Mangrovibacterium diazotrophicum: one gene and its partner. The protein of the gene in region 1 interacts with the protein of each later gene in a pairwise test. Links are inferred from orthologs where the notes say so. Each region holds a gene or a part of one and is shown on either strand. Other genes may lie near its edges.

The links. Proteins that work in one complex are often made in the same cells at the same time.
Region 2: the proteins of BC643_RS03800 (region 1) and ung interact in binary tests that used the Escherichia coli proteins (3 or more experiments, as listed by UniProt). The link is inferred for Mangrovibacterium diazotrophicum from one-to-one orthologs.

Annotation. Positions count from the first base shown.
Region 1 is NZ_RAPN01000001.1:952,324-957,189, forward strand. What follows is about bases 642-3,620. They hold BC643_RS03800 (type I restriction-modification system subunit M), read left to right. Parts: upstream 642-1,390; coding sequence 1,391-2,851; downstream 2,852-3,620. Other genes in these bases: BC643_RS03795 (PD-(D/E)XK nuclease family protein), read left to right, coding at 642-1,341; BC643_RS03805 (restriction endonuclease subunit S), read left to right, coding at 2,852-3,620. Outside these bases: BC643_RS03790 (PGN_0703 family putative restriction endonuclease), read left to right, coding at 1-193; more of BC643_RS03795, read left to right, coding at 235-641; more of BC643_RS03805, read left to right, coding at 3,621-4,459; BC643_RS03810 (restriction system-associated AAA family ATPase), read left to right, coding at 4,440-4,866. UniProt on the Escherichia coli protein: The subtype gamma methyltransferase (M) subunit of a type I restriction enzyme. The M and S subunits together form a methyltransferase (MTase) that methylates A-2 on the top and A-3 on the bottom strand of the sequence 5'-AACN(6)GTGC-3'.
Region 2 is NZ_RAPN01000001.1:2,589,740-2,594,517, reverse strand. What follows is about bases 812-3,702. They hold ung (uracil-DNA glycosylase), read left to right. Parts: upstream 812-1,871; coding sequence 1,872-2,534; downstream 2,535-3,702. Other genes in these bases: BC643_RS10260 (alpha/beta hydrolase family protein), read left to right, coding at 2,698-3,702; ruvC (crossover junction endodeoxyribonuclease RuvC), read left to right, coding at 1,142-1,696; BC643_RS10275 (DMT family transporter), read left to right, coding at 812-1,138. Outside these bases: BC643_RS10280 (tetratricopeptide repeat protein), read left to right, coding at 1-214; more of BC643_RS10275, read left to right, coding at 215-811; more of BC643_RS10260, read left to right, coding at 3,703-4,778. UniProt on the Escherichia coli protein: Excises uracil residues from the DNA which can arise as a result of misincorporation of dUMP residues by DNA polymerase or due to deamination of cytosine.

The DNA of each region.
Region 1 (4,866 bases):
CGACAATGCATTGACCAAAGGAACAGCCTTCACTAGCATGCTCAAAAACGGAGAAGAGCGATTTAAAATCATCAGCTACTCCGCCCTGCTGGAAACCATTCAAAAACAGAGCATTGATTGGGAGACCAGGGAATGGACCATGTTGCTATGGGCCCGCTATTGTGCAACCCAACTAAGTGAACAACTAAAATGACAAAAGCTCTGCGATGCGGAGTTTCAAATAAAAACATACCCATGAACATTGAATTAACCACCCAACTACTGGAAGATTTCAAAAAAATTCCAATCAAATTTAAGGACAGCACTTACCTGGAATTGTGCCAATACCCGAAACGGCGTTTTGAAGAAATTTGCAGTCGATTACTGGCCTTTTACTTCGACCCGGCGAAAGAGCATGGATTTGGCGACTTGTTTATCCGTTCCTTGCTCGACATATTGAAAGCTAATATTCGTTTCGATCCGGATCAGCTTGAAATAATCACCGAGGATAATGCTGAAGGTAAGCGAATCGATCTTGTAATTGCCTGCCCCGATTTTGTGATTGGCATCGAGAACAAAATCACCGCAGATCTCTATAATCCGTTGGAAACTTACAGGAAGAGGCTGGAACAGTACCCCTCAGAGAAAGTCTTCAAGCTCGTTTTGTCTGTCCATGATTTTACTAAGCCAGAAGAATTAGCATTAATTGAGGACAATGAGTTCAAACCAATCACTTATAGCCGACTTTTCAATCAAGTAAAGGCTCAGATTGGAGCATACATTTCAAACTGCAACCAAAAGTATCTGACCCATTTATACGATTTTATTGAAACCATCGAGAATATGAAAACAACCTATACCAACCCTGAACTAACACAATTTATCCTTAAAAACGAGTCTGACATTAAACAATTAATTGAGGCTTACAATCGTCATAAACAAGAAGTGTTAAATAGTCAAAAACCGAGAATCGCTGAGATCTTGGAGACCTTGATAGAAGAAACCAAAGGAGAGTGGTGGGTTTATCAAGGCTGGGATTTAGGGATTAATAAATTTCACGGCAAAGACTTAAAGATTGGTATTGAGTCTAATTTTGAAGCTACTACAATTGATCCATGCCAGAAGTTCAGGATATATATCACAGCTTGGAACGCGTCCGCTTTTACACCGTTCAAAAGTCGGTTATTGGCAAAATTTCCAGATTGCCATTTAGATGAAAAAAGCGTTAAAAACAGGGTATATTTCCACCTGCCTCCCATCGACGGAAGCGACTCAAAAAAGATTGTTGCAAAGTTGAAGGAATACTACCTAGTGGTTAGTGAACTTATTACAGAGCAGGAATTGATTTCACGGCAAAACTGACTTTCTTTGCAATTTACCGATCAAGAACAATCAAAATAAAATCATACGGATGAGTGCTGAAGAGATTGCTGCCAAGCTATGGAACCTGTGTAATGTGCTGCGTGACGATGGGGTAACCTATCACCAGTACCTGAATGAACTGACTTTCATTCTGTTTATAAAGCTCAGCGAAGTAAAAGGATTTGAAGAACAGTTGCCCGAGGAATACCGTTGGTCAACGTTGAAACATATAAAGGACAACAAGGAGTTGTTTGACACCTATCGTGAGTTGCTGGCAACGATTAGTAACAAGAGCGAGAACACCAACATCAAGGAGATTTTTACCAATGCCAGCACGACACTGCGTAACCCGGTAAACCTGCGGACGCTGGTTTCAGCCATCGACCAGTTGGACTGGTACGAGGAGCACGACCGCGATGTGATGGGTGATATTTATGAAGACCTGCTGGAACGCAACGCGACTGAAAAGAAAAGTGGTGCCGGGCAGTACTTCACGCCTCGCCCGCTGATTAATGTGATGGTGGAGTTGATGGCTCCGCGATTGGGTGAGCGTTGGAACGATCCGGCCTGCGGAACCTTTGGTTTCCCGATCTCGATCGACCATTACCTGAAAGAGCGCTACGACTACCCGTTTAGTGCAGGTGAAAAAGAACGGAAATTTCAGGAAACAGACGCTTTGAGCGGCGTGGAACTGGTGCAGGATGCTCACCGCCTGGCCTTGATGAATGCCAAGCTGCACGGACTTGACAGCACCATTTTCCTGAACGACACGTTAACCGAGTTTGGGAAAACACTACGTGATTTTCACGGCGTGCTGGCTAACCCACCCTTTGGCACCAAGAAAGGCGGTGAACGACCTTCGCGCGATGACTTTACTTTTCCGACCAGTAACAAGCAGCTGAACTTTTTGCAGCATATCTACCGCTCGTTACACAAACGTGGTGGTGCCCGTGCAGCAGTTGTATTACCCGATAACGTGTTGTTTGAAGATGGTGATGGTGCCCGCATACGACGCGACTTGATGGACAAGTGCCGACTACATACCATTCTGCGCCTGCCCACCGGTATTTTTTATGCCCAGGGTGTAAAAACCAATGTGTTATTCTTTGAGCGTGGAACCACAGAAACAGGCAACACCGACAAAGTTTGGTACTACGACATGCGGACCAATATGCCGAGCTACGGTAAACGGACTCCTTTTACCCGTGCAGCTTTTGAGGACTTTATTAAAGCCTATACCGGCGGCATGGGTGAAGCTGAAGTACAAGATAACTACGACGGTATTGTTGACCAGACAGCACGTGAAGCCATAAAAGACGAGCGTTGGCAGTGTATTACCCGCGAGCAAATAGCAGCTAAAAACGATTCACTCGATTTAGGTTTGATTGCAGATAGCAGTCTCGGTAACGGCGATGAACAAACCGAGCCTATTGATTTGGTACGTGAAGCAGCCGAGGAGCTAAAAAGTATGCTAGATGAATTGAACGCCATAATGAAGGAGCTGGAATAGATGGAGAAATCAAACGTTCCAATTAATTGGGTAAAGATAAAGGTTGTTGAAATCTCTGAGATCATTAGAGGTGTCTCATATAGCAAGAATGATGCAACATCAATAAAATCAGAAAGCAACTGTCTAATCCTCAGAGGAGGGAATATTCAAGATGGCAACGTTGTAATTGACGATGACTGCGTATATGTTGATTCTGGTTTGGTAAAATCGAGCCAATTTTTGAGAAAGAACGATATTGTAATTGTCGGATCAACTGGAAGTAAGGCCTTAATCGGGAAAGCTGCAATTTGCAATGAAGATAGAAATGACATCGCGTTTGGCGCCTTCCTAATGCTATTAAGACCAAACAAACTGATCACGGGCCGATATTTTGATTATTTCTTTTTATCTGATTTTTACAGACAGGAAATTAGGCAATTGGCAGGCGGAATTAACATCAACAATATTAGAAAAGAGCATATTGAAAATCTTGTGTTTCCTCTTCCTCCTCTTGCCGAGCAGCAGCGGATTGTGGCCAAGCTCGACAGCTTGTTTGCCCGCATTGAGAAGTTGAAAGCAAGCATGGAGCGTATCCCGCAACTGCTGAAAGACTTCCGCCAGGCCGTGCTCACCCAAGCCGTTACCGGCAAACTCACCGAAGAGTGGCGCGAAGGGCGGGAGCTGGAAGAGTGGGAAAGTTCAAGCATAGGAAAGTTATTCGATGTAAAAACCGGGGCAACCCCCAATCGGAGTACTACCGGTTATTATTCCAATGGGACTATCCCTTGGTTGAAGTCGGGACAAGTTAAAAATGAGTTGATTTTTGAAGCTGAAGAATATATTACAGAGATAGCTGTTAAAGAAACGAATGCTAAAATTTTTCCGATCGATACTCTTTTAGTAGCAATGTATGGAGAAGGAAAAACTCGTGGGCAAGTTGGATGGATGAAATTAGAAGCAGCAACTAACCAAGCAGTAGCGGCGTTGGTTAATGAAGCAATGCCTTTGATTACAAGAAGCTATGTTTTTTTCTATTGTCTGAGCCAATACAATGAAATTAGGGCGAAAGCAGAAGGAGGAAATCAGCCTAATCTTAATCTTTCAAAAATCAAAAACTGGGAAATCCAAATTCCAAGTATTGATGAGCAAAAAGAAATCGTACGCCGAGTAGAGTCGCTATTTGCCAAAGCCGATTCTTTGGAAGCTCAATACCAAAACCTAAAAGGGAACTTAGAGCAACTGCCTCAAGCACTGTTGGCTAAAGCTTTCCGCGGCGAGCTGGTGGAGCAACTCCCAACAGATGGCGATGCGCGAGATTTGTTGGCGGAGATACAGGAACTGAAAGGTGAAACAGCAGCTAAAGGAAGAAGTCGAACTTCCACTGCGGTAAGAAAAAAATCAACGATCAAAAATATGGATATTGAATCTATAATAAAGGAACATTTCAAAGATGAGAAGTTCTCATTCGATGATTTGAAGAGAGTAACAAAAGGTGATTATGAGACAATCCAGAAGAAGGTCTTTGAATTACTAAAGCGGAAAAAAGGATGGGGTTTAGTTCAAGAGTTTGATGACGGGAGAAAACAAATGATGTTAAAATCCAGAAACTATGAAACTAAAAAAGGTTAGTCTGAAGAATCCCGGTGCTAATGGTTTACTAAGGGAATTTGAATGGATTGCAAACTACGATTTAGATGATGTGAAGAGCCTAAATCCCAAATGTTTGATTGGAGTAAATGGCTCTGGTAAGTCTCAATTGTTGGAGGCTATTACTGAGATTTTCTATTTGCTGGAAGATCACTGGAAGAACAAAAACAAACTACCCGCCGATTTGTGCTTTAACTTAGAGTTCTTTCTAAACCGACCAGAAGGGATACACGAAGTAAGAATCACAAAGGAAGAAAAGAAAAAGGTTGAGGTATATGAAAGTGATGGCGCTGAGTTTTTTGAGTACAGCGGAAAACTTGAAGAATTGCTACCTCAAAGAATCGTTGGCTATACATCTGGTCAAAATGAAACTCTCTCTCTACGATACC
Region 2 (4,778 bases), 1.6 Mb from region 1 along the record:
TCTGCTCGCGGATGATGCGTTGCTTGAGTTGGGCAACTTATATCGCACCAAACTAAATGATCCGGAAAAGGCCCAAGGGTACTACCTCAAGTTGCTGGAAGATCACCCGGGGAGTGTGCATGTGTCGGAAGCCCGCAATTGGTATCGGCAACTTCGCGGCGATTTTGATACGCAGTCGGAGCAGGATGTCCGAGTAAATGAAACCATCAACTAAATGAAAAATCAGAAAACTGCTATTTTGCTGGCTTTGCTGGCTGTTGTTTTGTGGTCGACGGTTGCCACAGCCTTTAAGTTGGCCTTGCAATCGTACACCCCGTTTCAGCTTATTTTTATCGCTTCCATTGTGTCACTCATATTTTTCCTGATCGTGGTTTTGGCGACTGGGAGATGGGCCGAGTTTCGTGCCGTTTCGACCGTACAATTGGCACAGTCGGCCATCCAGGGATTTCTGAATCCATTCCTGTATTACTTGGTTTTGTTTCAGGCCTACTCGTTGAACCCGGCGCAGGTAACACAGGCGCTGAATATGGTTTGGCCGGTAACACTCGCGTTGCTATCGGTTCCGTTGTTGGGTCAGAAGTTGAGTTGGAAAAATCTGGTAGCTATTTGCTGCAGCTTTGCCGGTGTGGTGTTTATTTCGTCGCAAGGTGGTTTGGATGGTTTTGCCAGGACAAATACTTTTGGAGCGATTTTGGCTTTGGCGAGCAGTATCATCTGGTCGCTTTACTGGATTTTCAGTGCCCGTGATAAACGCGATCGGCTGGTTGTGCTACTTTGGAACTTTGTGTTTGGCTTGCTGTTTTTAGCCGGATACAGTTTCTTCGAGCCGGGCGCTTTCGATTTTCCGGTGACGGCAAAAGCGTTGGGCGCGGCTGTGTATGTCGGCATGTTTGAGCTGGGTATCACCTATATTATCTGGATTTATGCGTTGCATAAAAGTGAAAACAATGCAGTTACCGGGAATTTTGTGTTTCTGTCGCCCTTCATTTCGCTGATGTTTATCCATTTGATCTTGCGCGAAACGATCTATGCAACCACGTTTATTGGTTTAAGTTTTATACTTTTAGGAATTGTCATTCAGCAAGTCCGTCTCCGTTTACCATTTGGGTGGCGGCTTCTACGACAATCGAAATCGTAATTCATGAGTTTAGAAGGAAAACGTATTTTAGGAATAGACCCGGGTACTGTGGTGATGGGTTATGGCTTGATTGAGGTGAAAGATAATAAACCGAAAATCCTTCATGTCGGGGTTGTCAAAACAAAAGGTTACGACAATCACTACCTCCGGCTGAAGCATATTTTTATTCGCACACAGGCCCTGATTGAGGAATATTTGCCGGATGAACTGGCCATCGAATCACCGTTCTACGGAAAGGATATTCAGGCTATGTTGAAGCTGGGACGTGCGCAGGGAATCGTGATGGGACTCGCCCTGCAGCGCGACATTCCTGTTTTTGAATACGCACCGCTGAAGGTGAAACAGGCAATCACCGGTATGGGACGGGCAGCCAAAGAGCAAGTTGCCTATTTCCTGAAAAACACCATGAAGATTGACAACCTTCCGCCGGAGCTGGATGCGACCGATGCGGTAGCGGTGGCCGTTTGTCACTACCTGCAAATGAAAAATCCAATCGCCAAAGCTGAATACAAAGGCTGGGGAGACTTTGTGAAGAAGAACCCCGGAAGAGTGAAGTGATTCTGGTTGCTGGTTACTAGTCGCTTGTTGCTTACAGAACGCTACACTACAAATAATTATGACTACCAATGGCATCTCTTGCCGCTTCAGGCTTTTTACTTGTGGCTACCTATTGCTTGCCTCGTCCAAACAAATCTTTTATTTTAGTGCACCGCAATAAACAAGCAATTAGCCCATGGATGTTAAAATTGAAGAAAGCTGGAAGGCTGTACTAGCCGATGAATTTGAGAAACCGTATTTTGAAAAACTCACCGAGTTTGTGCATCAGGAGTATCGTTCGCACACGGTTTATCCGCCGGCAAAGCTAATCTTCAATGCCTTTGATCAGTGCTCCTTCGATCAGTTGAAGGTGGTCATCCTCGGGCAAGATCCCTATCATGGACCGGGGCAGGCGCACGGACTCTGTTTTTCGGTGAATGACGGGGTTGACTTTCCTCCCAGCCTGCGCAACATTTTTAAGGAGTTGAAAGGAGATGTGGATAAACCGATTCCAGCTTCGGGTAATCTCACCGATTGGGCCAAACAAGGCGTTCTACTTTTAAACGCAACGCTGACAGTTCGAGCACATCAGGCAGGCTCGCATCAGAAAAAAGGCTGGGAAGATTTCACCGACGCTGTAATTCATCGAATCAACGAGACCAAAGAGAATGTTGTCTTTATTTTATGGGGGAGCTATGCCATCCGGAAAGGGGAATTTATCGACCGCAACAAACATCTGGTATTGACATCTGTTCACCCTTCGCCACTATCGGCTAGCCGTGGTTTTTTCGGCAATAAACACTTCAGCAGAGCCAACGAATTTCTGACAGAAAAGGGAATTGAAAGAATTCGATGGTAATTTTTTGACAAATCTGTCCCTTTTTCATGCAAAGTGTGTCTTTATTTATGTGAGGATTCGTCCAATCTAGCTTTTTGGTTGTTGTCTAATTCGTGTTTTGGTCTTTTGAGAGGCGACAATTTCTGAAAAGATATTATCCTATGAATTCAAAAAACAATAATTAATGAAAACATTTTTGCTACTATTCTTTGTGATTCTCTGTGTTGCGGTTCAGGCACAGGAAGATATAAGTTATCAAAAACCGGACAAAGCAATTCTGGATTTGATTGATGTTCCACGGGCTCCTCTCGTGTCAATGGACAACGAACGGGAATGGATTGTATTTCGTTACCGCGACAGTTACAAGTCAATAAAAGAATTATCAGAAGAAGAATTGCGCTTAGCGGGCTTGCGCATTAATCCGAAAACGAATATCGGAAGTCGGGTTACCTACTACAATAATTTGAAAGTTCAGCATTTAGTCGGGAAGGATCAAGCGGTCAGGGATGTTGAGGGGCTGCCTGAGGATGCACGCCTTACAAATTTTGTGTGGTCACCGGATCAACACTACATCGCTTTTACCAATACCGGCGACGATGTTGTTACGCTTTGGTTGTTGGATGTTCAGTCAGCAACAGCGAAGCAGCTCAGTACACTTCCGGTGAATGCCAATTTGGGAGATGTGATTAATTGGTTTGCTGATAGCCACGCGCTGCTTTTAAAAACGGTTCCCTCGGATCGGAAGCCATTGATCGATACTAAGCTTGTTGTTCCAACAGGACCGACGGTTTCTGAAAATGAAGGGCAGAAAGCACAAAACCGCACTTATCAGGATCTGCTGAAAAATCCGAATGATGAATTCAATTTCGAGCAACTGGCTTTGTCGGAAATTGTAAAAGTCGATTTGGATGGTACCGAAACAAAGTGGTTGCCAACAGCGATGTATGATAATATTCGTTTTTCACCGGATGGCGGTTACGTTCTTGTAAGTCGGGTTGAAAAGCCATTTTCTTACATCGTTCCTTACAGTCGTTTCCCTGAAATTAGTACAATTTATACCAGCGACGGAGAATTGGTGAAGACGGTATTGGAAGTTCCCCTTTTGGAAGAGCTGCCGCAGGGATTTATGGCTTGCCGAGCCGGTATGCGCGATTTAAGCTGGCGGGCAGACAAGCCGGCTAGTTTAATTTATGCAGTTGCGTTGGATGGTGGAGATCCTGAGAAAGAGGTGGAATTTCGGGATGAAGTTTTTGAGCTTGATGCTCCTTTTTCCGACGAAGCGAAAAGCTTGTTGAAAACAATCAACCGTTACAGTGGAATTGTCTGGGGCAATGACCAGCTTGCTATTGCCACCGACTATTGGAGAAATAACCGGAATACGAAGACTTATGTGTTCAATCCTTCTGACGCGGCGCAGCAACCGATCGTGTTGTTCGATCGGAACTACCAGGACGTATACAGCGATCCGGGACGATTTGTGACCAATCGGAATCAATTCAATCGGGAAATTCTGGCATTGGATAAGGACAATGCATTTTTAACCGGTGCTGGTTATACAGCCGAGGGACAATTTCCTTTTCTGGATAAAGTGAATTTGAAAACGAAGACAACAACACGCCTGTATCAATCGGAGCTAAAAGACAAGGTGGAGAGTATTCTCGATTTCGATGTGGCGTTGAAACGGTTGGTTGTCCGCATTGAGTCGCCAACAGAATATCCAAACTACTTTTTCCGTCGGCTGAAGTCAAGCAAACCGGAGCAAATTACCTTCTTCCAGAATCCGTTTAAAAGTATTGAGGGAGTTTACAAGGAAGTCATCAAATACAAGCGGGCCGATGGGCTTGAGCTTTCCGGGACCTTGTACTTACCGGCCGGTTATGATCGGGCAAGTGGTAAAAAATTACCCATGTTGATGTGGGCATATCCGCGCGAGTTTAAGGACCGGGCCAGTGCCGGGCAAACGACGAGCAATCCCAATGAATTTACCTACCCGTACTACGGATCGCCGATTTTATGGCTGACCAAAGGTTACGCTGTTTTGGACGACGCGTCGTTCCCGATCGTAGGAGAGGGAGACGAGGAGCCGAATGATACGTATATTGAGCAATTGGTATCTAATGCAAAGGCAGCAATCGATGCAGTGGACAGCCTGGGCTATATCGACTGCACAAAAGTGGCAGTTGGAGGACACAGTTATGGCGCGTTTATGGTCGCCAATTTGCTGACACATTCCGACCTTTTTGCGGCAGGTATTGCCCGAAGCGG